DNA from 2 places in the Pseudokineococcus basanitobsidens genome. Region 1 is predicted to be linked to the other one. Evidence: predicted binding sites of a transcription regulator. Region 1 holds the regulator's gene; the other holds the start of a gene.
The links. Region 1 encodes LexA, which represses DNA repair genes until DNA is damaged. Its sites were predicted from a motif close to TCGAACANNTGTTCGA; they were not measured.

Region 1 (11,637 bases):
CAGCACGCCAAGTCCAAGGAGGGCAAGGCGCAGGTCGAGCTGGCCCAGCTGGAGTACCTGCTGCCGCGCCTGCGCGGCTGGGGCGAGTCGATGTCCCGCCAGGCCGGCGGGCGCGTGGCCGCCGGTGCCGGCATCGGCTCCCGTGGCCCCGGCGAGACGAAGATCGAGCTGGACCGCCGCCGCATCCGCACCCGGATGGCCCGCCTGCGGCGCCAGATCCGCGAGATGGCGCCCGCACGGGAGACCAAGCGCTCGCGCCGCCTCGCCGGCGGGGTGCCCGCCGTGGCCATCGCCGGCTACACCAACGCCGGCAAGTCGAGCCTGCTCAACCGGCTGACCGGCGCGGGCGTGCTCGTCGAGGACGCGCTGTTCGCCACGCTGGACCCGGCCGTGCGCCGGGCGCGGACGCCGGACGGCCGTGCGTACGTCCTCGCCGACACCGTCGGCTTCGTGCGGCACCTGCCCACCCAGCTCGTCGAGGCGTTCCGCTCCACGCTGGAGGAGGTCGGCGGCGCGGACCTCGTCCTCCACGTCGTCGACGCCTCCGACGTCGACCCGGAGGGCCAGGTCTCCGCCGTGCGGACGGTGCTCGCCGACGTCGGCGCGCTCGACGTCCCCGAGCTGGTCGTCCTCAACAAGTGCGACGCCGCCTCCCCCGAGGCGGTGGCGCGGCTGCGGTCGGCGCTGCCCGGCGCGGTGGTCGTCTCGGCGCGGACGGGTGAGGGGCTCGAGGCGCTCCTCGAGGTCGTCGCCGAGCGGCTGCCCCGCCCGGACGTCGACGTCGACGTCGTCGTCCCCTACACGCGCGGCGACCTCGTCTCCCGGGTGCACGGGACGGGGGAAGTGCTCGCGCAGGAGCACACCGGCGTCGGCACGCACCTGGTGGCCCGGGTCGGGGAGCACCTCGCCGCCGAGCTCCAGGGCGCCGCGGTCTGACGAGCCCCGCGCACGTCGCCGGAGCCCGTCTTCCCCTGTGGAGGGCGGGCTCCGGCGCGCTCGGGTCGGCCTACCCTCGCCCCCGTGAGCAGCGCAGCGGCACCGTCCCCGCCCGCGGCGCCGCAGCGGGGGCGCGGGGACGCGCACGGCGACGCCCCGGACGTCGACGCGCTGCTGTCGTCGGCCGTCGCCGCCCTCGGCGGGACCCGACGCGACGGCCAGCACGTCATGGCCCGGGCGGTGGACGCGGCGCTGCGGACGAAGGAGCACCTGCTCGTCCAGGCGGGCACGGGGACGGGCAAGTCGCTCGCCTACCTCGTGCCGCTGGCGCGCCGGGCCGTCGAGAGCCGGCGACCCGTCGTCGTGTCCACCGCCACGCTGGCGCTGCAGAACCAGGTGGCCGCCCGGGACCTCCCGCGGCTGGCGGACGCGCTCGAGCCCCTGCTCGGACGCCGGCTCACGTGGCAGGTCGTCAAGGGGCGCGCCAACCACCTCTGCGTCCACAAGCTCGACGGCGGCTTCCCCGAGGACGACGCGCTCTTCGAGGCGCCGACGCCGATGCCGGGCCGCTCGGTCACCTCCGGCGGACCGTCGACGCGGCTCGGCCGCGAGGTGGTGCGGCTGCGCGAGTGGGCCGGCGAGACGGAGACGGGGGACCGGGACGACCTCGTGCCCGGCGTCAGCGACACGGCCTGGCGCCAGCTCGCGGTCACCGCGCGGGAGTGCCTCGGTGCCAGCCGCTGCCCGCAGGCGGCCGAGTGCTTCAGCGAGCGGGCGCGGGAGCGCAGCCGCGAGGTCGACGTCGTCGTCACCAACCACGCGCTGCTCGCGATCGACGCCTTCGAGGGGCGCTCGATCCTGCCCGAGCACGAGGTGCTCGTCGTCGACGAGGCGCACGAGCTCGCCGACCGCGTGACCTCCGTCGTCTCGGCGCAGCTGACCGCGGCGTCCGTCGCGGCGGCCGCGACGCGGGCCCGCCAGAGCGGTACCGAGACGGAGCGTCTCGACCAGGCGGGCGAGGACCTCGGCGTCGCGCTGGCCGAGGTCGAGGAGGGCCGCTTCGTCCGCGGGCTGCCCGAGCTGGTGCACCTGTCCGTGTCGTCGGTGCGGGACGCGGCGCGCGAGCTCGTCGGCCGCCTGCGGCCGCCGCCCGGCGAGCGCCCCACGGACGCCCTCGCCGGTGCCCTCGCCGTCGCCAAGGCAGCCGTCGGCGAGGTGCACGAGGTGGCCGAGCGGATGGCCGCCGGGTCGGAGCACGACGTCCTGTGGCTCTCGGTCTCCGACCTCGCCTCGACGCCGTCGGCGGCACGGCGGTCGCTGCACGTCGCCCCGCTGCAGGTCGCCGGCCTCCTGCGCGAGGCGCTCTTCGCCGAGCGCACCGTCGTCATGACCTCGGCGACGCTGACGACGGGCGGCACCTTCACCGGCGCCGCCCAGGCGGTCGGCCTCGCCCGCCCGCCCGCCGGGGACGAGGACGCGGGCCCGGGCCCCGCCTGGGACGGCCTCGACGTCGGCAGCCCCTTCGACTACCCGCGGCAGGGCATCCTCTACCTCGCCCGGCACCTGCCCGCGCCGGGCCGGGAGGGGGCCGGGACCCCGGTCGTCGACGAGGTCACCGAGCTGGTGCGCGCCGCGGGCGGTCGCACCCTCGGGCTCTTCTCCTCGCGGCGTGCCGCCGAGGCCGCCGCGGAGGTGCTGCGGGAGCGGCTCGACGTCCCGGTGCTCTGCCAGGGCGACGACGTCACACCGACGCTCGTCCGCGAGTTCGCCGCCGACCCGACGAGCGTCCTCGTCGGCACGTTGTCGCTGTGGCAGGGCGTCGACGTGCCCGGCCCCTCCTGCCAGCTCGTGACGATCGACCGCATCCCGTTCCCCCGGCCCGACGACCCGCTCCTGTCGGCGCGGGCCGAGGCCGTCGCGCGCGCCGGCGGCAACGGGTTCCTCGCCGTCTCGGCGCAGCACGCCGCGCTGCGCCTGGCGCAGGGGGCGGGCCGCCTCGTCCGCTCGAGCGCCGACCGCGGCGTCGTCGCGGTGCTGGACCCCCGGCTGGCGACCGCGCGGTACGGCGGGTTCCTGCGGGCGAGCCTGCCGCCCCTGTGGGCGACCTCCGACCGCGACGTCGTCCTCGGGGCGCTGCGACGGCTCGACGCCGCGGCGCGGGAGGCAGAGGCCGCCTCCGCCTGACGCACCGCGCCGCGGTGCGACGCCGGCGTCGCCGACGGGTGAGGGGTCCGGCGACGGGCGACGACGCGGCGGCCGACCTACCGTGCCCGCATGGCCGCCCCCTCCCGTCCCGACCGCCCCGGTGCCGCCGGGTGGGTCCCCGACGACCCGGCGCGGCGCGACGTCGAGCACCTGCGCGAGGCGGCGCGCGCCTGCCGCGGCTGCGAGCTGTGGGAGCCGGCGACGCAGGTCGTGTTCTCCGCCGGCGCGGCCTCCGGGCGCGTGGCCCTCGTCGGCGAGCAGCCGGGGGACTCCGAGGACCGGCGGGGCGTCCCCTTCGTCGGGCCGGCGGGGCGGCTGCTCCAGGAGGCCGTCGCCGAGGCCGGCCTCGCCCGGGAGGACGTCTACGTCACCAACGCCGTCAAGCACTTCCGCTTCACGCAGAGCGCGCCGGGGAAGCGTCGGATCCACGCGACGCCGGACGCCGGCCACGTCACGGCCTGCCTTCCCTGGCTCACCGCCGAGCTGGCGGCCGTGGACCCCGAGGTCGTCGTCGTGCTCGGGGCCACGGCGGGGCGCGCCCTGCTGGGGCCCTCGTTCCGCGTCACGAAGGAGCGCGGCGTCGTGCTGGAGCGCGAGACCTCCCGGGGCCCGAAGCGTTTCGTCGCGACCATCCACCCGTCCGCGGTGCTGAGGACGCCGGACGACCAGCGGGCGCAGGCCCGCGACGGGCTCGTCGCGGACCTGCGCGTCGCCGTGGCGGCGCTGGGCGGCGCCTGACCCCAGGGCCCGGCGACGGGCCCGGCCGGCGCCCGACGGGGGCGCCGGCCGGGGGCGCCGGACGGGGGCGCCGGTCGGGGGGCGCGACGTCAGACGCTGCGCAGGACGGCGACCACGCGGCCCAGCACGGTCGCCTCGTCGCCCGGGATCGGGGCGTACGCCTCGTTGCGCGGGAGCAGGCGCACGTGGCCGTCGCGGCGCTGGAAGACCTTGACGGTGGCCTCGCCGTCGATCATGGCGGCCACGACCTCGCCGTTCTCCGCGACCGGCTGCTGACGGACGACGACCCAGTCGCCGTCGCAGATGGCGGCGTCGACCATCGAGTCGCCGGCGACCCGCAGCAGGAAGAGCTGTCCGTCCCCGACGAGCTGGCGGGGGAGCGGGAAGACGTCCTCGACCGCCTGCTCCGCGAGGATGGGGCCGCCGGCCGCGATCCGGCCGACCACGGGGACGTAGGTGGCCGCCGGGCGCTCGTCGCCCGAGCCCGTCTCGTCGACGTCCACGGCGCGCAGGACCGGGGCCGGACCGTCGCCGCCGGCCTCCGCCGGGAGCGCGCCGGGCTGCACGACCTCGATCGCCCGGGGTCGCCGCGGGTCCCGGCGCAGGTAGCCCTTGCGCTGCAGGGCCGCCAGCTGGTGCGAGACGCTCGAGGGGCTCGTCAGGCCGACGGCCTCGCCGATCTCGCGCATGCTCGGCGGGTACCCACGCCGGCTCACGGCGTCGCCGATGCACTCCAGCACCTTGCGCTGGCGGGTGGTGAGCCCGTCGCGCGCCGCGGGGGCGTCCGGCATCTCGACCACGCTGCCCCCCTCGGCGACGCCCCCCTCGGCCTGCCGCCGGCCCGGGCCGTCCCCCGTCGCCGACGTGCCCGCCCCCGACGTACCTGCCTCCGACGTGCCTGTCCCCGACGTACCTGCCTCCGACGTGCCTGTCCGGTCCTCGTCCGTGCGCCGCGCCACGTCGCCTCCTGAGCTCGGTGCCCGACCCGCGCCCTCCTGCGCCCGCCGTGCCGCTCCACCGTAGGGACGCCGGGGGTCGTGATCAAACACCTGTTCGAGCGTGTCGCGGACGTGTCGTGCCGGGACGGGCGGCGCTCCTTGCGCGCACACCCGACCGGCGCCCCCCGACCGGCGCCCCCGACCGACGCCCCCGACCGACGCCCCCGACCGGCCCCGCCCCCGACCGGCGCCGCGGGGGCGTTGTCGGTGGTCGGTGCTGGAGTCGTGCCCGTCGCGGAGGGTGCGGCCCTGGACGGGTCGCGCCGACGCTGGTAGACATCGCACAGACGTTCGATCGAAAGCGCGTTCGAGCCGCAGCCGCGGACGGGCGCACCGCCCCTCGACCCGCACGCCGCCGCCCCGGACCCTGCTCGACACGGGCCGCGGCCACCGACCCGGAGGTCCTCATGAGCGTCCTCGTCCTGCAGCCGTCGTTCGCGGGCGGGGCCCGTCGCCGCCACCTCGCGCTCGTGCCCGCCGGTGGGGCCGGCCGCCGGTCGCGTCCCGGACCGTCCCCGCACGGGGAGTGCGGACCGGCGGTGGCGCCCCTCGCGCTCGTCGGGGACGGGGTGCCGCGCCGCGTGCGCGCGGTCCCCTTCCCGGCGGCGGAGGACGCCGCCGCCGCGCACGCCCCCGGCGGCGAGGGCGGGCGGCTGCACGTCACGCGGCGGGGTCGCCTCGCCCTGACGGTGAGCACGCTCCTGCTCGCGGGAGGCGTCCTCCTCCTGGCCGTCGGCGCCGCCTCGGTCCCGTCGCCGGCGGCGGCGGCGCGCGCGTCCGTGCCGGACCCCGGCGTCGTGGCGACGACGGCCGAGGTCGTCGTGCTGCCCGGGGACACGCTCTGGTCCCTCGCCGACGAGGTGGCGGCCCCCGGGGAGGACGTGCGCGACGTCGTCCTGGAGATCGAGGAGCTCAACGGCCTCACGTCGGCGGACGTGGCGGTGGGGGACCGGCTGCTCGTGCCCTCCTGAGGGCAGGGCGGCGACCCGGGTCGCGGCTCCCCGCCCCGGGGCGGCAGGGCTGCGGTCGGCGGTCCCCGCCCGGTGGTGCCCGGCTCGTGGGGCCGGGCCCCGGGGCGGGGGCTCCTCTGCCAGAGTGCCGACGCCCAGCGCCAGCACCGCCGTGGGGCGCGGTCCCGGTCGCGCCCCGCGGCCTCCCCGTGGAGGACCGCATGAGCAGGACCGGACCCGAGACGGCCGCCACGGCCGGCGAGCAGCCGACGACCGGGCGGCTCGACCGCTACTTCGGTGTCACGGCGCGGGGCTCGACGGTCGGTCGCGAGGTGCGCGGGGGCCTCGTGACCTTCGTGGCGATGGCGTACATCGTCGTCCTCAACCCGCTGATCATCGGCACGGTCCCGGACTCGACGGGCACCTACCTGGGCGGTGGCGACGCCCCCGACCTGCCGGCGGTCGCCGCGGTCACGGCCCTGGTCGCCGCGGTCATGACCGTGCTCATGGGTCTGCTGGGGCGCTTCCCGATCGGCCTCGCGGCGGGGCTGGGGCTCAACGCCTTCGTCGCCTACGGGGTGGCGAGCCTGCCGGGGATGACGTGGCCGGCGGCCATGGGGCTCGTCGTCGTCGAGGGCCTGGTGATCCTGGTGCTCGTCCTGACGGGGTTCCGCCGAGCGGTCCTCCGGGCCGTGCCGGGTCAGCTGAAGACCGCGATCAGCGTGGGGATCGGTCTCTTCCTCACGCTCGTCGGCCTCGTGAACGCCGGCTTCGTCCGGCCGCCGGAGGGCGGTGGGACGCCCCTCGAGCTCGGCGTCGGAGGGTCCCTGCGCGGCTGGCCGACCGTCGTCTTCGTCGTGGGGCTGCTGCTCACGGTGGTCCTCGTGGCGCGCCGCGTGCGGGGGGCGCTGCTCATCGGCGTCGTCGTCGCGACCGCGCTCGCCCTGGCCCTGCAGGCCGCCTTCGACATCGGGCCGCAGGTCGGGGGGGACACGCCGAACCCCACCGGCTTCAGCCTGTCGGTGCCCTCGGTGCCCGCGGACTGGCTGTCCTGGCCGGACCTGTCCCTGCTCGGGGCCTTCAGCCTGGTCGGCGGCGTGGCGGCCCTCGGCGTCGTCACCGCCGCGCTGGTCGTCTTCACGCTCGTCGTCGCCGACTTCTTCGACACGATGGGGACGATGGTCGCGGTCGGTGCGGAGGGGGGCCTGCTCGACGAGGAGGGCAACCCGCTCGGCAGCCAGCGCATCCTGCTCGTCGACTCGCTCGCCACGGTGGCCGGCGGGGCGGCCAGCGCCTCCAGCGCCACGAGCTTCGTCGAGTCCGCGGCGGGCGTGGGGGACGGTGCGCGCACCGGGCTCGCGAGCGTGGTCACGGGGCTGGGGTTCCTCGTCGCGGTCTTCGCCGCCCCGCTGGTGGCGCTCGTGCCCTACGAGGCCGCGAGCCCGGCACTCGTGGTCGTCGGCTTCCTGATGATGAGCCAGATCACGAAGATCCGCTGGGACGACCTGGGCATCGCCCTGCCGGCCTTCCTCACCGTCGTCCTCATGCCGTTCAGCTACTCGATCACCGTCGGCATCGGGGCCGGCTTCATCACCTACGTCCTCCTGGCCGTCGTCGGCGGTCGCGCCAGGACCGTCCACCCCCTGCTGTGGGTCGTCGCGGCGACGTTCGTCCTGTACTTCACGATCGGTCCCGTGCAGGACCTCCTCACCCGCTGACCCGCGCACGCCGTCCCACGGGAGCCTCGGCGGAGGCCGCCGGCCGTTGTCGGTGGTCGGCCCCACCCTGGGCGGCGTGGTCCTCACGAACGCCGGCGCAGCCCGGGGCGGACGGGGCGTCACCACGTCCGGGGACCCGCCGGGTCCTTGCGGAAGACCGACGTGCGGCCTACCGTTCACCCCAACATCTGGTAGTTGCACGGCTGTGGTTCGTCCACAGGTTGTGGATGCCCAGGTCGAACGATCCACACCCTGTGGAGCGGCCGCCGAGGCGCCCGCAGCCGGTGGGTGCCCTGTCGTCGTGCCGCCCGCGAGGGGAGAGCCCGTGCACTGCCCGTTCTGCCGTCATCCCGACTCCCGCGTCGTCGACTCGCGCGCGACCGACGACGGCACCGCCATCCGCCGCAGGCGCCAGTGCCCGAGCTGCGGGCGCCGGTTCACGACCATGGAGGCCGCGAGCCTCACGGTGGTCAAGCGCTCCGGCACGACCGAGCCGTTCAGCCGGGAGAAGGTCCTCACGGGCGTGCGCAAGGCGTGCCAGGGGCGGCCGGTGACGGAGGACCGCCTCGCGCTGCTCGCGCAGCAGGTCGAGGAGACGGTCCGCACGTCGGGGACGGCGGAGGTCGAGGCCCACGAGGTCGGCGTCGCCGTCCTCGCACCGCTGCGGGAGCTCGACGAGGTGGCGTACCTGCGTTTCGCGTCCGTCTACCAGGCCTTCGACTCCCTGGACGACTTCGAGACGGCGATCACCCTCCTGCGGGCCGAGCGCGAGACCGCTGCGTCCCCGGGGGCCGACGCGCCGCTGCTGCACCCCTGACCCACCCGCCGTGCGCCGCCCGTGCCGCGCGGCGGCTCGTGGCACCCGACCGACCCGGCACGACCGCCCGACATGAGAACCACCAGTGGAAGAGGCACCCATGACCGAGACGACGCCGCGCCCCCGCTCCGCGGGCAAGGGACAGGGCAAGAGCAAGGGCCTGAAGGTCGAGCGGCTCTTCACGACCGCCGGCACGCACCCCTACGACGAGGTGGAGTGGGAGCGCCGCGACGTCGTCCAGACGAACTGGCGCACCGGCGCGACGATCTTCGAGCAGCGGGGCGTCGAGTACCCGGCCTCCTGGAGCGCCAACGCCTCCACGATCGTCACGACGAAGTACTTCCGCGGCGCCCTGGGCAGCGACACCCGTGAGACGTCGCTGCGGCAGCTCGTCGACCGCGTCGTGCTCACCTACGGGCGTGCGGGCCGCGACCACGGCTACTTCGCGAGCGAGGCGGACGCCGAGGTCTTCGAGCACGAGCTCACGTGGATGCTGCTGCACCAGGTCTTCTCGTTCAACAGCCCCGTGTGGTTCAACGTGGGTACCTCGAGCCCGCAGCAGGTCTCGGCCTGCTTCATCCTGTCCGTCGACGACTCGATGGACTCGATCCTCAACTGGTACCGCGAGGAGGGGATGATCTTCAAGGGCGGCTCCGGCGCGGGTCTCAACCTCTCGCGGATCCGTTCCTCGAAGGAGCTCCTGCGCGGCTCCGGCGGGACGGCGTCCGGACCCGTCTCCTTCATGCGCGGCGCGGACGCCTCGGCCGGGACCATCAAGTCCGGCGGGGCCACCCGGCGCGCGGCGAAGATGGTCGTCCTGGACGTCGACCACCCCGACATCGCGGAGTTCGTGCAGACGAAGGCGCGCGAGGAGGACAAGATCCGCGCGCTGCGGGACGCCGGTTTCGACATGGACCTGGGTGGCGAGGACATCACCTCCGTCCAGTACCAGAACGCCAACAACTCGGTGCGGGTCAGCGACGAGTTCATGCGGGCGGTGGAGGACGGCACCTCCTTCGGCCTGCGTGCCCGGACGACCGGCGAGGTGGTCGAGGAGGTGGACGCCCGCGAGCTCTGGTCCTCCATCGCCACGGCTGCGTGGGAGTGCGCCGACCCGGGCCTGCAGTACGACGACACGATCAACGACTGGCACACGTCGCCGGAGTCGGGGCGCATCAACGCCTCGAACCCGTGCTCGGAGTACATGCACCTCGACAACTCGAGCTGCAACCTGGCGAGCCTCAACCTGCTGACGTTCCTGCGCGAGGACGGCTCCTTCGACGCCGAGCGGTTCGCCCGGTCGGTCGAGCTCGTCATCACGGCGATGGACATCTCGATCTGCTTCGCGGACTTCCCGACGCAGGCCATCGGGGAGACGACGCGCGCCTACCGCCAGCTCGGCATCGGGTACGCCAACCTCGGGGCGCTGCTCATGGCCTCCGGGCTGGCCTACGACTCCGACGGCGGGCGCGCCCTCGCGGCGTCGATCACCTCGCTCATGACGGGGGCCGCCTACAAGCGCTCCGCCGAGCTCGCCGGCGTGGTCGGCCCCTACGACGGCTACGCCCGCAACGCCGAGGGGCACGCGCGGATCATGCGCAAGCACGCCGCGGCGAACGACGAGATCCGCACGCTGCACGGCACCGACGCCGACGTGCACCGCCTCGCCACGCGCACCTGGGCGGAGGGCAACGACATCGGCGCCCGGAACGGCTGGCGCAACAGCCAGGCGAGCGTCCTGGCGCCCACCGGGACCATCGGCTTCATGATGGACTGCGACACCACGGGGATCGAGCCGGACTTCTCGCTCGTGAAGTTCAAGAAGCTGGTCGGCGGCGGGTCGATGCAGATCGTCAACCAGACCATCCCGCGGGCGCTGCGGGCCTTCGGCTACGCCGAGGAGACGGTCGAGGCGATCGTCGAGCACATCGCCCAGCACGGCAGCGTCGTCGACGCCCCGGGGCTCCGGCCGGAGCACTACGAGGTCTTCGACTGCGCCATCGGGGAGCGGGCCATCCGTCCCATGGGGCACATCCGGATGATGGCCGCGTGCCAGCCGTTCCTGTCCGGCGCGATCTCGAAGACCGTGAACCTGCCCGAGACGGCGACGGTCGAGGAGGTCCAGGACGCCTACTTCCAGTCCTGGAAGCTGGGGCTGAAGGCCGTCGCGCTGTACCGCGACAACTGCAAGGTCGGCCAGCCGCTCGGCGACGGTAAGGCGGCCAAGAGCACGCAGGCGGAGCCTGCGGCGCCGGTCGTGGAGTACCGGCCGACCCGCCGCCGTCTGCCGAAGTCGCGCCCGTCCATCACGACGTCCTTCTCCGTGGGCGGGGCCGAGGGGTACCTGACGGCGGGCTCCTACCCCGACGCCGGCCTCGGCGAGGTGTTCCTCAAGCTGGGCAAGCAGGGGTCGACGCTGGCGGGCGTCATGGACGCCTTCTCCATCGCCATCTCGGTGGCGCTGCAGTACGGCGTCCCGCTGGAGACCTACGTCGAGAAGTTCACCAACATGCGCTTCGAGCCGGCGGGCCTGACGGACGACCCGGACGTGCGGATGAGCCAGTCGGTCATGGACTACATGTTCCGGCGCCTCGCCCTGGACCACCTGCCCTTCGAGACGCGCTCCGCCCTCGGCATCCACACGGCCGAGGAGCGCGCCCGTCAGCTCGACACCGGCTCCTACGCGCCCACCGACGACCAGGACGACTTCGACGCCGTCTCGCACTCGGTGGACACCAAGGTCGCGGACGCCGCTCCTGCGTCCCGGCTGCCGCACGAGGTGGCCGACTCCGGCGCCGGTGCGGCCACGGCGCGGAAGGCACCGGTCGAGGTGCACTCCTCGAGCGAGCTCATGGAGTCCCTCGGCACCGCGACGGACGCGCCGATGTGCTTCACCTGCGGCACCAAGATGCGCCCCGCGGGGAGCTGCTACGTCTGCGAGGGCTGCGGCAGCACCTCCGGCTGCAGCTGAGCCGTCCCGTCACCGCAGCCCCCGGCTCCTCCACGGAGGGGCTGGGGTGCGGTGCGTCGGAGGCGAGACACGTCCAGGACGTCGTGGGGGACGCCCTGCGGCCCCGGGCCCGCCGGCTCCACGGCTGCCCCGGGGGATCAGCCCCCGCGCTCCCTGCCGTGGTCGGACGTGAGCGGGGCGACGAGGAGGAGGCCGGGAGAGGTGGGGACCACGGTGGGTCGTCCGGCGCGAGCGGTCGCCGGCGCCCGCTTCGTCGGCGCGGCCCTGGTCTTCGCGCTCGTGATGGCCGGCGCGACGCTGCCCA
Region 2 (11,637 bases), on a different contig from region 1:
GACCTTCATCCGGCTCTCGTCCGGGAGCGTGACGGACACGGCCCGGCGCGCCGGGTCCACGGCGAGGACGTCGTGCCAGACGTGCACGGTGAGGCCGTCGCCGCCACCGGCCGCCTGGTAGCGACCGTTCGCGCTCAGCGCCGTCTCCTCGCCGAGGCGGGGTCCGCCGGCCGCCCAGTCGGTCGCCGTCAGCGGGCCGGTCGAGGTGGACCCGTCGGCGTAGGTGACGACGGCGTCGCCGCTGACGTCCCCGTTGTGGGCGGACAGCAGCACGTCGAGCGCGCTGTAGGACCCGGGCTCCAGCGCGAGCGTCTGGCCCCGGGCGGCGACGAAGTTGGGTGCCGTGCCGGACGTCTCGGGCAGGACGTACGAGCGGCCCCGCACCAGCTGCTCCCCGGGGGCGGGCAGCTGCTCGGCCGGGAAGCTCCAGCCGCCGCCGTCGAAGTCACCCTCGTCCCGCGCGTCCGACGTCGCGATGCCGTCGACGTCGTAGGCCGGGCCGAGGTCCTGCGGGCAGGAGCCGCCGGGCTCGCCGCACGCCGGGACGACCGTCACGGTCGCGGCGCGCTCGACGACGTCGCCGGCGCGGTCGCGGGCGGACAGGCGCACCTCGTAGGTCCCCGGCGCGGTGCCCCCGGGGACGACGACGTGCAGCGGCACCTCCTGGGTCGTCGGCAGGCCGGACGAGCGCACGCGCAGGACGTCGCGGTCCAGACGCACCCGCAGGGGGTCGTCGGCCGACGCGGCCAGCGTGACCGTCGGCCGACCGGGGTCGGTGACGACGAGCGTGGCCCCCATGTCGACGACCTGGTCCTCGTCGCTGCCGAGCAGGTCGGCGGAGGCCGGCTCCAGCCCGGCCGCGAGGTGGCTCGTGCGCACCCGCCCGGAGACGAGCGGCTCGGGCGCGGAGTCGACGTCGGTGCCCCAGTCCGAGGGCTCGGGCCCGACCTCGAAGGCCACGTCGCGCCCGGCGCGGATGTCGTCACCGGTGATCCACGTGCGGTCCGAGAGCCGGCCGCCGACGCGGACCTGCTGCACGTACCTGTCGTCGTCCGACGTCCCCGGCGCGGTGATGGTGAAGGAGCCCTCCGGGTACCAGGCCGGGTCGAGGTCCAGCTCGACGCGGTCGAAGACCGGCGTGGACAGCGACCACACCTCGGTGCCGGGCACCGACGGGTAGATGCCCATGGCCGAGAGCACCTGCCACGACGACATGGTGCCGAGGTCGTCGTTGCCCGTGATGCCCTGCGGGCCGTCGGTGAACAGCGTCAGCGCCGCGTGCACGACGTCGGTCGTCTTCCAGGGTTGGCCCGTCCAGCCGTACACGTACGGCGCGTGCAGGTCGGGCTCGTTCTGCGGGTTGTACGTGCTGAACCCGTAGTAGTCGTAGGCGTTGTTCACCCACACCTCGCGGGCGGTCCGCTCGGGGTCCTCGAGCAGCTGGTCGTAGGCGAAGAAGCCGTCGAGGCGCTCGTTCGCGGCGTCCTCGCCGCCGAGCAGGTCGACGAGCTGCGGGAGGTCCTGCTGGACGAGCCAGGTGTACTGCGAGGACGTCCCCTCGTGGAACCCGACGGCGTCCGCCGGGTCCTCCGGGCCGACGAACAGGCCCCGGGCGTCCCGGGCCCGGAAGGAACCGGTCCGGGGGTCGAAGAGGTTGCGGAAGCTCTGCCCCCGCAGCGCGAGCCGCCGGGCGTCCTCCTCGTGGCCCAGCGCCGCGGCCATCGTCGACAGGGTGGCGTCGGCGAGCGCGTACTCCAGCGTCGCGGAGGCGCCGTGCTGCAGGTCGTAGTCCCCCGGCTTGCCGGAGCGCTCCGGCTCGTGCGGCACGAAGCCGTCGCGCAGGTACTGCTCGTTGCCGGCGCGCCCGTTGTACTGGCTGCCCGCGGGCGGCACGCCGTCGGCGTTCTGCAGCAGTGCCTGGTAGGCCTCCTCCTCGTGCCCGGCGAGCAGCCCCTGCTGCCAGGCGGAGACGAGGAAGGGCGTCACCGGGTCACCGGTCATGATGTTCGTCTCGACGGTGGCGTAGGCCCACCGCGGCAGCCAGCCCCCCTGGTCCTGCACCGCGAGCAGGGACAGCGCCATGTCGCGCGACTCCTGCGGCGCCAGCAGCGAGAGCAGCTGCTCCTGGGTCCGGTAGGTGTCCCACAGCGAGAAGGTCTGGTAGTAGGTGAAACCGTCCGCCTCGTGGACCTGCTGGTCCCAGCCCGTGTAGCGGCCGTCGACGTCGGTGGCGACGCTCGGGGTCAGCAGCGAGCGGTACAGCGAGGAGTAGAAGGTGCGGCGCTGCTCCGGCGTCCCGCCCTCGGTGCGCACCTGCTGCAGGCGCTCCTCCCAGGTGGCGTCCGCGGCCGCGCGGACCTCGTCGAAGGTGCGCCCGCCCTCGGCGGCGAGGTTGGCGCGGGCGCCGTCCGCGCCCACCCACGACAGCGCCGTCGTCTGCTCGACGGTGCGGTCCTCCCGCGCGTCGAAGTGCACGTAGGCGCCCTGGCGCTCGGTGCCGGCGGCCTCGGTGCTGCCCGCGGAGACCTCGTCCCCGGACCAGGTGCCGACCTCGGTGAACGGCCGGTCGAAGGTCGTGACGAAGTGCATCGTGTAGGGCCTCGTGCCCTGGCAGAAGCCGCTGCCGACGACCGTCGTCTCGATCGTCCGGTCGCTCGTGACGCGGACCTCGCTGGACTCCACGCGGTGCAGCGCCTGGCCCGCGTTGACGAGGACGGTCGCCTCGTCGGTCTCGGGGAAGGTGTAGCGCGCGACGCCGGTGCGCGTCGTGGCGGTCAGCTCGGCGGTCACGGTGCCCGCCGGGGCCTCCAGCGGGACGGTGTAGTAGCCGGGAGAGGCGCTCTCGCCGTCGTGGGAGTAGGGCAGCGCGTACTGCGCGTCGTCCGTCGACGTCACGTCGCCGGTGGTCGGCAGCACCGGCAGGTCACCGCCCAGGCCGCAGCCGACACCGGAGATGTGCGTGGCGCTGAAGCCGCGGATGCGGTCCCGCGTGTAGTCGTAGCCGGTCGTGTGCCCGTTGTCCGGCGACAGCTGCACCATCCCGAAGGGCAGCGAGGCGCCGGGGAAGGTGTTGCCCTCGTCCTGCGTCCCGATGAAGGGGTTGACGAGGTCGGTGAGCGGTCCCTCCGCCGGCGGGTCCGCGGAGGCCGCCGACGCGGGCGCGGCCCCGAGCAGCCCGGCGACCAGTGCGGTCGAGGTCAGCGCGGTGGTGGTGAGGGCGGTGAGGTGGCGCGGGTGCGGCACGGCGGGCTCCTGGGCGTCGGCGACCAGCGGGCATGGTCCGAGCAGACCGGACAGACGGAGCGAACCTCGTGGGCGACATCGTTGTCAAGGGTGCACGGCAGGGTGCGCGCGGCGACGTCCTCCGACCTGATGTCGCGGGACGACCCGACGGCAGCGTCGAACGTGTGTTCGGGTGGTTGTCGGTGGTCGGTCCTACGGTTCTGGGTATGGCAGCGGGGGCGGTGGTCGAGGGTCCGGGTGGTGACGTGCCGGGTGGTGACGTGCCGGGTGGTGGCCTGCCGAGCCTGGGCGGCCTGCGCGGTGCGGTGGTGGCGGGGCGTGCCGCGGTCGCGGACCTGCCCCTGTGGTCGGTGCCGACACCCGCGCTGCGGGCGGTGCTGGTCGAGCTCGAGGCCCTGGTCCGGGTGGCGCAGGCCGCGCAGGTCGCGGTGCTGGGGGAGGTCGCCTCCCGCGGTGAGGCGCTGGTGCCGGGGTCGACGGACCCGGCGGCGCGGGCGGTGCTGGCACGCTCGCGGGCAGGGGACGGGCGCACCGACCTCGCGAGCGTGCTGGGGGTGCACCCGGCGACCGCGGCCCGCCGGCAGGCGACCGTGGCGTACGTCACCGGGTCGGGGCTGCCGGCCCAGCGGGTGGGGCGCACCGGCGGCCACGGCGCAGGCCTGGGGGAAGGCACCGCGACGGGGGCGGCGCTGGCCGCCGGGACCATCAGCGCTGAGGCCGCCGACGTCGTCGCCGCCACCGTCCTGGACCTGCCGGAGCACTACGGACCCGCCGGTCGCGCGGCGGTGGAGCGGGTCCTGCTGGAGCACGCCCCGGAGGTGCCCCTGACCACCCTGCGCTTCCACGCCCGCGGGCTCCTGGCCCGCACCGAGCTGACCGGCCCCCGCCTCGGCGACGGTGACGCCCTGGGCGACCCTGTCGTGGAAGGGGAGGACCTGCTGGGTCGGGCCGAGGCCCGCGCCCACCAGCGGAGGGAGCTGTACTGCTCCCCGGACACCCGCGGCGTCTGGCACCTGCGCGGGCGCCTGGCCCCCGAGGCCGGCGCCACCCTCATGACTGCGATCGAGGCGCTCGCCGGGCCGCGGCCCTCCGGGGAGCACGGACCGGACCTGCGCACCGCCCCGCAGCGCCGCGCCGACGCCCTCGTCACGCTGGCCGACAAGGCCCTGAGCGCCCCACCCGCCTCCGCCGCGGGGCTGCCCACCACCGGCGGGGCCCGCACCCGCGTGGTGGTCACCACCGACCTCGCCGCGCTCACCGGCGCCGTGGCCGGTGCGGGACTGCTGCCGTCCGACGCGCCCCTGTCCCCCGGAGCGGTGCGCCGCCTCGCCTGCGACGCCGAGATCGTGCCCGCGGTCCTCGGCACCCGCTCCGAGCCGCTCGACCTGGGCCGGACCGCCTACACCGTGACCGCCGCGCAACGCCGCGCCCTCGCGCTGCGCGACCGCGGCTGCGCCGCCCCGGGCTGCCGAGCACCCGTCGAACGCTGCGACGCCCACCACGCCCACCATTGGGCCGACGGCGGCCCCACCGACCTGACCAACCTCGTCCTCCTGTGCGGCCACCACCACCGCCGCACCCACACCGGCCACCTCGACGTCCACACCGTCGGCACCAGACCCGTCGTCGTCCGCACCGGCGACCCACCACCCGAGCACGCCCCACCACCCTGGCGCGCACGACTCGAAGGGCTCGTCACCGAGCTCCACGACCCACCCGGATCGGAGGCCCCGCACGACTCGAAGGCCCCGCACGACTCGAAGGTCCCGCACGACTCGGCGAGGGGTACTGGCAGTTCCCCGCCGGGGACGGTCGCGTCGGCGGGACCTGACCATGGGCAGGACGAGGACAGCACGGGCACGGGCTGACCTCACCGGGGACGTCGACGGGTGAGGTGACCCGTCACGGCACGCCTCGCGGCGACCGGGGGCGACGGCCACGAGAGCCGTCGCCCCCGGCGGCTGCTCGGGTCAGCGCGGCACGACGAGGAGCTTGCCGCGGACGTGCCCGCTCCGGCTCTCCTCGTAGGCGGCGACGGCGTCCTCGAGCGCGTAGGTCCGCGCCACGGGGACCAGCACGACGCCCTGACCGGCGAGCTGCACCGCCTCGCGCACGCGGCGTTCGCGCTCGTCGTCCCCGCTGGAGACGTGGACGCCGAGCTCGCCGGCACCGAAGTCCGCGATGGTGACGACCTTGGACGGTTCCCCCGTCAGCTCGACGAGGTCGGGCACCGACCCCTTGCCCGCCGCGTCCAGGGCGCCGTGCACCCCGTCGGGCGCGACCGCCCGGACGCGGCCGACGAGCCCGTCGCCGTAGGTCGTGGGCGTCGCGCCGAGCTGGACCAGGAAGTCGTGGTTGGCCTCGCTGGCGGTCGACACGACGCGGAGGCCCCGGGCGAGGCCGATCTGCGTGATGGCGATGCCGACGGCCCCCGCGCCGCCGTCGACCAGGAGCGTCTGCCCGTCCTGGAGGTCGAGCAGCTCCAGGACCCGCAGGGCCGTCTCGGCGGGGACCGGCAGCGTCGCCGCCTGCTCGGCCGTCACGGTCTCCGGCAGGCGCGCCCACAGGTCGAGGACGGCGTGCTCCGCGAGCGCGCCCGAGGCTGCGGACCCGACCAGGCGGTCCCCCACGGCGACGTCACCGACGCCGTCGCCGACCTCGTCGACGACCCCCGCCACGTCCTTGCCGGCGGTCACCGCGCCGCCGGGGACGGGGTCACCGGCGGAGGCGCCGACCATGGCGCCCGCGACGACCTTCCAGTCGACCGGGTTGACGCCGGCCGCCTCGACCCGGACGCGGACCGCACCGGGTCCGGCGTGGGGCTCGTCGACGTCGACGACCGACAGGGCGTCGGCGGGGCTGCCGTAGGTGGAGTACTGGACTGCGCGCATGAGGTGCTCCTCGTCCGGTGCAGGGGCTCAGGTCCTTGTCGCCTGCGGTCAACACCGGGACCGCCGCGCGTGTGCCCCGCGGACCGCCGCGGTCGACCTCCACCGGATCCGGCGTCACCCCCCGGCCGGGGTCCGGGACGTCGAGGACGGCGGCGGAGCAGCAGGCGCCGGCGCCGGGCTCAGGAGGAGGCGGGCGCCGTCCCGGCCACGGCGTCGGTGACGACCGCCTGGAACTGGGCGACGTCCTCGACCTGCTGGTCGTCCACGAGCACGGTCGGCGTGCCCTGCACCCGCTCGTCGCGGTCCTCGGTGACCTGGTCGACCCAGTCGGTGTACCGGCCGCTCGTGATGCAGCTGTCGACGTCGCCCGGGACGCCCGCCTCGTCGGCGACGGACGTGATCTGGGCGTCGCTAAGGCCGTCGCCGCCCTCGGGCGGCTGGTTGTCGTAGAGGGCGTCGTTGAACGCGAGGAACTGCTCGGGCGCCTCCTCCGCCACGCACACGGCGGCGCTCGCCGAGCGGACGGAGTAGTCGCCGAAGCGGCTCAGCAGGTTCAGCGGGTGGTAGGTGACCGAGATGTCGCCGGAGTCCCGCAGGCCGGAGATGAACTCTCCGTTCGTCTGCTCGAACTGCGCGCAGAACGGGCACTGGTAGTCCTGGTAGATCGTCACCGAGACCGGCGCGTCCGCCTCACCCGTCACGTAGCCGCCGTCCTCGGTGAAGGAGGTCGGCGTGGCCTGCGGCACGTCGTCCTCCTGCCCCGAGACGACGGCGACCACCACCACGGCCACGACGGCCGCCGCGACCAGGGCCGCGGCCGTCACGAGACCGAGCCTCTTGCGGCGCGCGGCGCGCTCGCGCTGCTCGCGCATGGCGCGGGCCTTGGCGCGGGCGTCGGCCTGTCGCTCCGCCTTGGAGGGCTTGCGCGGGTCCGGGCTCATCGGTGCTCGCCTCCGGGGCGGGGTCGGGGTGCTCGGCAGGGGTGCTGGGGCCTGTCGGTCGGACGGCGGGCCCGCGGCGACGCGCGGTACCACCTCCCGGACGACGAACGGGCTACAGGCGGCGTTCCTCGCGCTGGCGCCGGGTCACGGCGGAGGCGAAGAGCAGCCCGAGGGCCACGAGGCCGACCACGGTCGCCGCGAGCAGCGGGAGCACGATGCCCGTCCCCGTCTCGTCCCTCGGCCCCACCGGCGACGCCGTCGCCGAGCCCACGCCCGAGGGGCGCTGCCCCGGGCTCGGGGACGGGCTCGCGGCAGCACCGGCCGACGCGCTCGGGTCCGCAGGCGTCGACGACGCGGAGAGGGCCGCGGGCTGCGCGGTGACGACCACGGGGGGCGCGACGGCCGCGTGCGCGGGGCCGGCCGCGAGAACGAGCCCCAGGACCGGCACGAGGACCGACCCGAGGACCGTGAGCGCCCCGGCGCGGCGCGGCCGCCCTCCGGGTCGACGGGTCCCCCTCGACGCGGAGAGGCGGCTCTTGGTCACGACCGAAGGCTACGTCGAGCGCCCGGGCTACCCCTCGGCCCCTCCGCGCCCGGCCGGGCCTCGAGCACCGGACCGGGACGAGGGCCCGACGAGGCTCCGGGTCCCCTGGCAGGTCACAGGCCGGGGGGTGCCTGCGGCAGTGGTCTCCAGTCGGGCGCGGTGCCGGTGACCGCCAGCCAGACCCCCGCGGCGACCACGAGCAGGGCGACGACGACGAGCACCCGCCCCGCCGGTCCCGTCGGCAGGGTCCGCGTGACGAGCACGGCGCCGCGCCGGAGCCGACGACCTCCCGGGCCGTACCAGGCGACCAGGACGCCGGCAGCCGCGCCCGCGGCCAGGGAGACGGGGTCGCCGGGCACCACGCCGGCGTCGCCGAGGACCACGCCGACGAGGAAGACGACCGCGGCGGCCACGGCCACGGGCAGCAGCAGGGAGAAGGCGCCGGTCACCAGCGCCGCGAGCAGGGGCAGCGGCGAGCGCAGCACCGCGAGGGGGACGTCGCCGCGGCGGGGCCCGACGAGCTCGCGGCGTCGCTCGACCCAGCCGTGGCTGCGGTCGACGGTGCGGGCCAGGACCACGACGAGCGCGCCGACGAGGACGCCGACCACCGGGACGAGGGAGGAGGCGGCCACCAGCGCCGCCGCCCACGCCGCCCGCAGGCCCGGCCGGTCGGGGCGGCGCCGGGGTGCGGCCGGCGTGCCCGGGCCGATCACGGGCAGGGGCCCGGCGGGGCCGGCGTCGTCCTGCGGTCTCGCCCACGGGTCTGCCGCACGCCCGTCGTGGCCCCGGCCGTCGTGGCCCCGGCCGTCGTAGCCCCGGTCGTCGTGGCCCCGGTCGTCGTGGCCCCGGTCGTCGTAGCCCCGGTCGTCGTAGCCCCGGCCGTCGTAGCCCCGGCCGTCGTAGCCCCGGTCGTCGTGCTGCGACGCGGCGCGGCCTTGCACCCAGGGGTCGTCGTGGACGTCCGGAGCCGGTGGGGCGTCCCGCGGGGAGGCCGTCGTCGTCGACTCCTCCCACCGTCCGGCCACCTGCGGCACCGCCCGGGTGGGGGCGACGTCGTGGACGGTGGTCGGCGCGTCGTCCTCCTCCTCCTCGTCCCCGGCGAACTCCTCGTCCCCGGCGGACCGGGACCCGTCGTCCCACAGGGCGTCCACGGCGGCGACCTCGTCCCACGAGGTCGTGCCGTCCGCCCGCACGGCGGGGACGCCGCCCGCTCCCGGGGCCGGGACGGCCGTCGTGGCCGCCGCGCCGTCCCGGTCGTGCGGGCGGGTCGTCGCGTCGTCGCCGCCGTCGAGGACGTCGAGGACGTCGTCCTCGACGGGCGTCCCGCCCCCCGTGTCGTGCGGGGTCGCCCCACCCAGCACGGACGTCATCTCGTCGTCGACGCGGCCGCCGGCGAGCGAGGCGAGCGCCGTCGTCGCCGCGGCGTCCCCCGCGGACGGCGCCATCCGGGGCTCGCGCGCCGCCGCGGCCGCGAGGTCCTCGACGGCCCGCCGCAGCCAGCCCTCGCCGGGGCGCTCGTCGACGTCGGGGGACAGCGCCGCGCGCAGCACGGGCAGCAGCTCCGCGGGGACGCCGTCGAGGTCGGCCCGGCCGCGACGGACGCGGTCCAGGACGGCGGCCACGGGCCCCCGGCCGAAGGGCGGCCGTCCCGTCGCGGCGAAGGCGGTCGTCGCCGCCCACCCCCACCAGTCCGCCGCGGGGCCGACGTCGGCGCCCTCGAGCAGCTCCGGCGCCAGGTACCCGGCCGTCCCCATCACGAGCCCGGGGCTGGTGAGCGCGGCCTCGTCGGCGACGCGGGCGATGCCGAAGTCGATGACGACGGGGTCGCCGTCGAGCATGAGCACGTTGGAGGGCTTGAGGTCCCGGTGCACCACGCCCGCGTCGTGGACCGCGGCGAGCGCGCGCCCGAGCCCGTCGGCGAGGCGCGCCAGGGCGGCGGGCCCGAGCGGGCCCTCCTCGGCGACGTGCTGCTCGAGGCTGCGCGCCGGCACGAACTGGGTGACGACGTACGGCTGGGGGCCGTCCGGGTCGGCGTCGAGGACCTCGGCGACCCGGCGGTGCCGGACCCTCCGCAGCACCTCGACCTCCCGGCGCAACCGCTCCCGGGCCGCCGGGTCGTCGGCGATGTGCGGGCGCAGGACCTTGACGGCGACGGCCCGGTCCCCCGGGCCGAGGGCGAGGTGGACGACGCCCATGCCGCCCTCGCCGACCCGCTGCAGCAGGCGGTACGGCCCGAGGACCTCCCCCACACCCGGCGACGGGGCGGCGGACGGACGGCGGGTCGTGTCGTCCACGCGCCCTCCTCAGCCGCCGCGGGCGTCTCGCCCGCCTCTCGCCGTCCCGTCGACGGGTCCGGCCCCGCCGGCGGTCCACGCTACGGCAGCCCGGCCGGGCCGCAGCGACCCGCGAGCGTGCCCGCGGCTCGCGGGCACGGCGGGTCCGCCACTACGTTCGAAGTGGGGAGACGGCCGCGCACCGCGCGGACCGCCGCCCGGGGGCCCCGCCCCGGCGGGGACCGACGAGGTCAGACGACGAGGGCCGCGCGCGGCCGACGAGGAGACCCTGTGCCAGCTGCTCCCGGCCCGACCAGCCCGAACGGTCCGCCGCCGCAGGCCCCGACCGGGACGGCAGCGGCTCCCGAGGACGGCACGGCCGTCACGGACGCCGGGCAGGCGCCGTCGCCCGCGGGGGCCGACCTGCCGACGCCGCAGGAGCACGCCCCCGTCCCCGCCGACGGCGAGGGGTACGACGTCGTCGTCGTCGCCAACCGCCTGCCGGTCGACCGGGACGGCACCGGCGCCGACGGCTCGCCCCGGTGGAAGCGCTCGCCCGGAGGCCTGGTGACGGCGCTCGAGCCGGTCATGCAGTCCCAGGAGGGTGCCTGGGTCGGCTGGTCCGGCGCCCCGAGCAGCGCCGAGGACGACGTCACCGACGCGTTCGACTGGGGCGGCATGCACCTCGTCCCCGTCGGGCTGTCCGCCGACGAGGTCGCGGGGTTCTACGAGGGCTTCTCCAACGGCACGCTGTGGCCGCTCTACCACGACGTCATCGTCGCGCCGGAGTACCACCGGACGTGGTGGGAGCACTACGTCGCGGTCAACGAGCGCTTCGCGGCGGCCGCGGCCGCCGTCGCCTCCGACGGGGCCGTCGTGTGGGTGCAGGACTACCAGCTCCAGCTGGTGCCGGCGATGCTGCGCGCCGCGCGCCCGGACCTGAGGATCGGCTTCTTCAACCACATCCCCTTCCCGCCCTACGAGATCTTCGCCCAGATGCCGTGGCGCCGGCAGGTGCTCGAGGGCCTGCTCGGGGCCGACCTGCTCGGCTTCCAGCGGCCCTCCGACGCGCAGAACTTCCTGCGCGCCTGCCGCCGGTCGCTGGGGCTCGTGCCGCGCCAGCAGGCCGTCGAGGTGGGCGGCGCCGACGGGACCCGGCGCCGCGTCCGCGCCGCCGCCTTCCCCATCTCCATCGACACCGCCGCGATGGACGCCCTCGCCCGCACCGAGGCCGTGCGTCAGCGCGCCCGTGAGATCCGGACGGACCTCGGCGACCCGGACACGGTGATCCTCGGCGTCGACCGCCTCGACTACACCAAGGGCATCGGCCACCGCCTCAAGGCTTTCGCCGAGCTCCTCGACGACGGGCTGCTGGCCGCCGACGACACCGTCCTGGTGCAGGTGGCGACCCCGAGCCGCGAGCGCGTCGAGCAGTACCGGCTCCTGCGCGAGGACATCGAGCTGCAGGTGGGGCGGGTCAACGGGGCCCACGGCCGCCTCGGGCACTCGGTCGTGCAGTACCTCCACCACAGCTACGGGCGCGAGGAGATGGCGGCGATGTTCCAGGCCGCCGACGTCATGCTCGTGACGAGCCTGCGGGACGGCATGAACCTCGTCGCCAAGGAGTACGTCGCCAGTCGCCACGACGAGCAGGGCGCGCTGGTCCTGTCGGAGTTCACCGGCGCCGCGGACGAGCTGGGCCAGGCCGTCCACGTCAACCCGCACGACATCGACGGGCTCAAGGC

Region 2: WDZ17_RS02620 (HNH endonuclease signature motif containing protein) is a predicted target of LexA. The motif match lies at 3,400-3,415, and genes of this name have one in related genera.

The regions. Positions count from the first base shown of each region.
Region 1 covers NZ_JBBIAA010000005.1:129,565-141,201, reverse strand. The annotation lists gene hflX (GTPase HflX) at 1-936, shown strand, start outside; gene WDZ17_RS07275 (ATP-dependent DNA helicase) at 1,021-3,120, shown strand; gene WDZ17_RS07270 (UdgX family uracil-DNA binding protein) at 3,211-3,879, shown strand; gene lexA (transcriptional repressor LexA) at 3,969-4,670, opposite strand; gene WDZ17_RS07260 (LysM peptidoglycan-binding domain-containing protein) at 5,285-5,848, shown strand; gene WDZ17_RS07255 (NCS2 family permease) at 6,049-7,545, shown strand; gene nrdR (transcriptional regulator NrdR) at 7,871-8,362, shown strand; gene WDZ17_RS07245 (vitamin B12-dependent ribonucleotide reductase) at 8,463-11,333, shown strand; gene WDZ17_RS07240 (MFS transporter) at 11,535-11,637, shown strand, end outside.
Region 2 covers NZ_JBBIAA010000002.1:68,587-80,223, reverse strand. The annotation lists gene WDZ17_RS17580 (glycoside hydrolase family 76 protein) at 1-798, opposite strand, end outside; partial or broken gene WDZ17_RS17430 (GH92 family glycosyl hydrolase) at 892-3,243, opposite strand; gene WDZ17_RS02620 (HNH endonuclease signature motif containing protein) at 3,450-5,111, shown strand; gene WDZ17_RS02615 (NADP-dependent oxidoreductase) at 5,214-6,134, opposite strand; gene WDZ17_RS02610 (DsbA family protein) at 6,314-7,075, opposite strand; gene WDZ17_RS02605 (hypothetical protein) at 7,188-7,619, opposite strand; gene WDZ17_RS02600 (serine/threonine-protein kinase) at 7,733-9,913, opposite strand; gene WDZ17_RS02595 (alpha,alpha-trehalose-phosphate synthase (UDP-forming)) at 10,316-11,637, shown strand, end outside.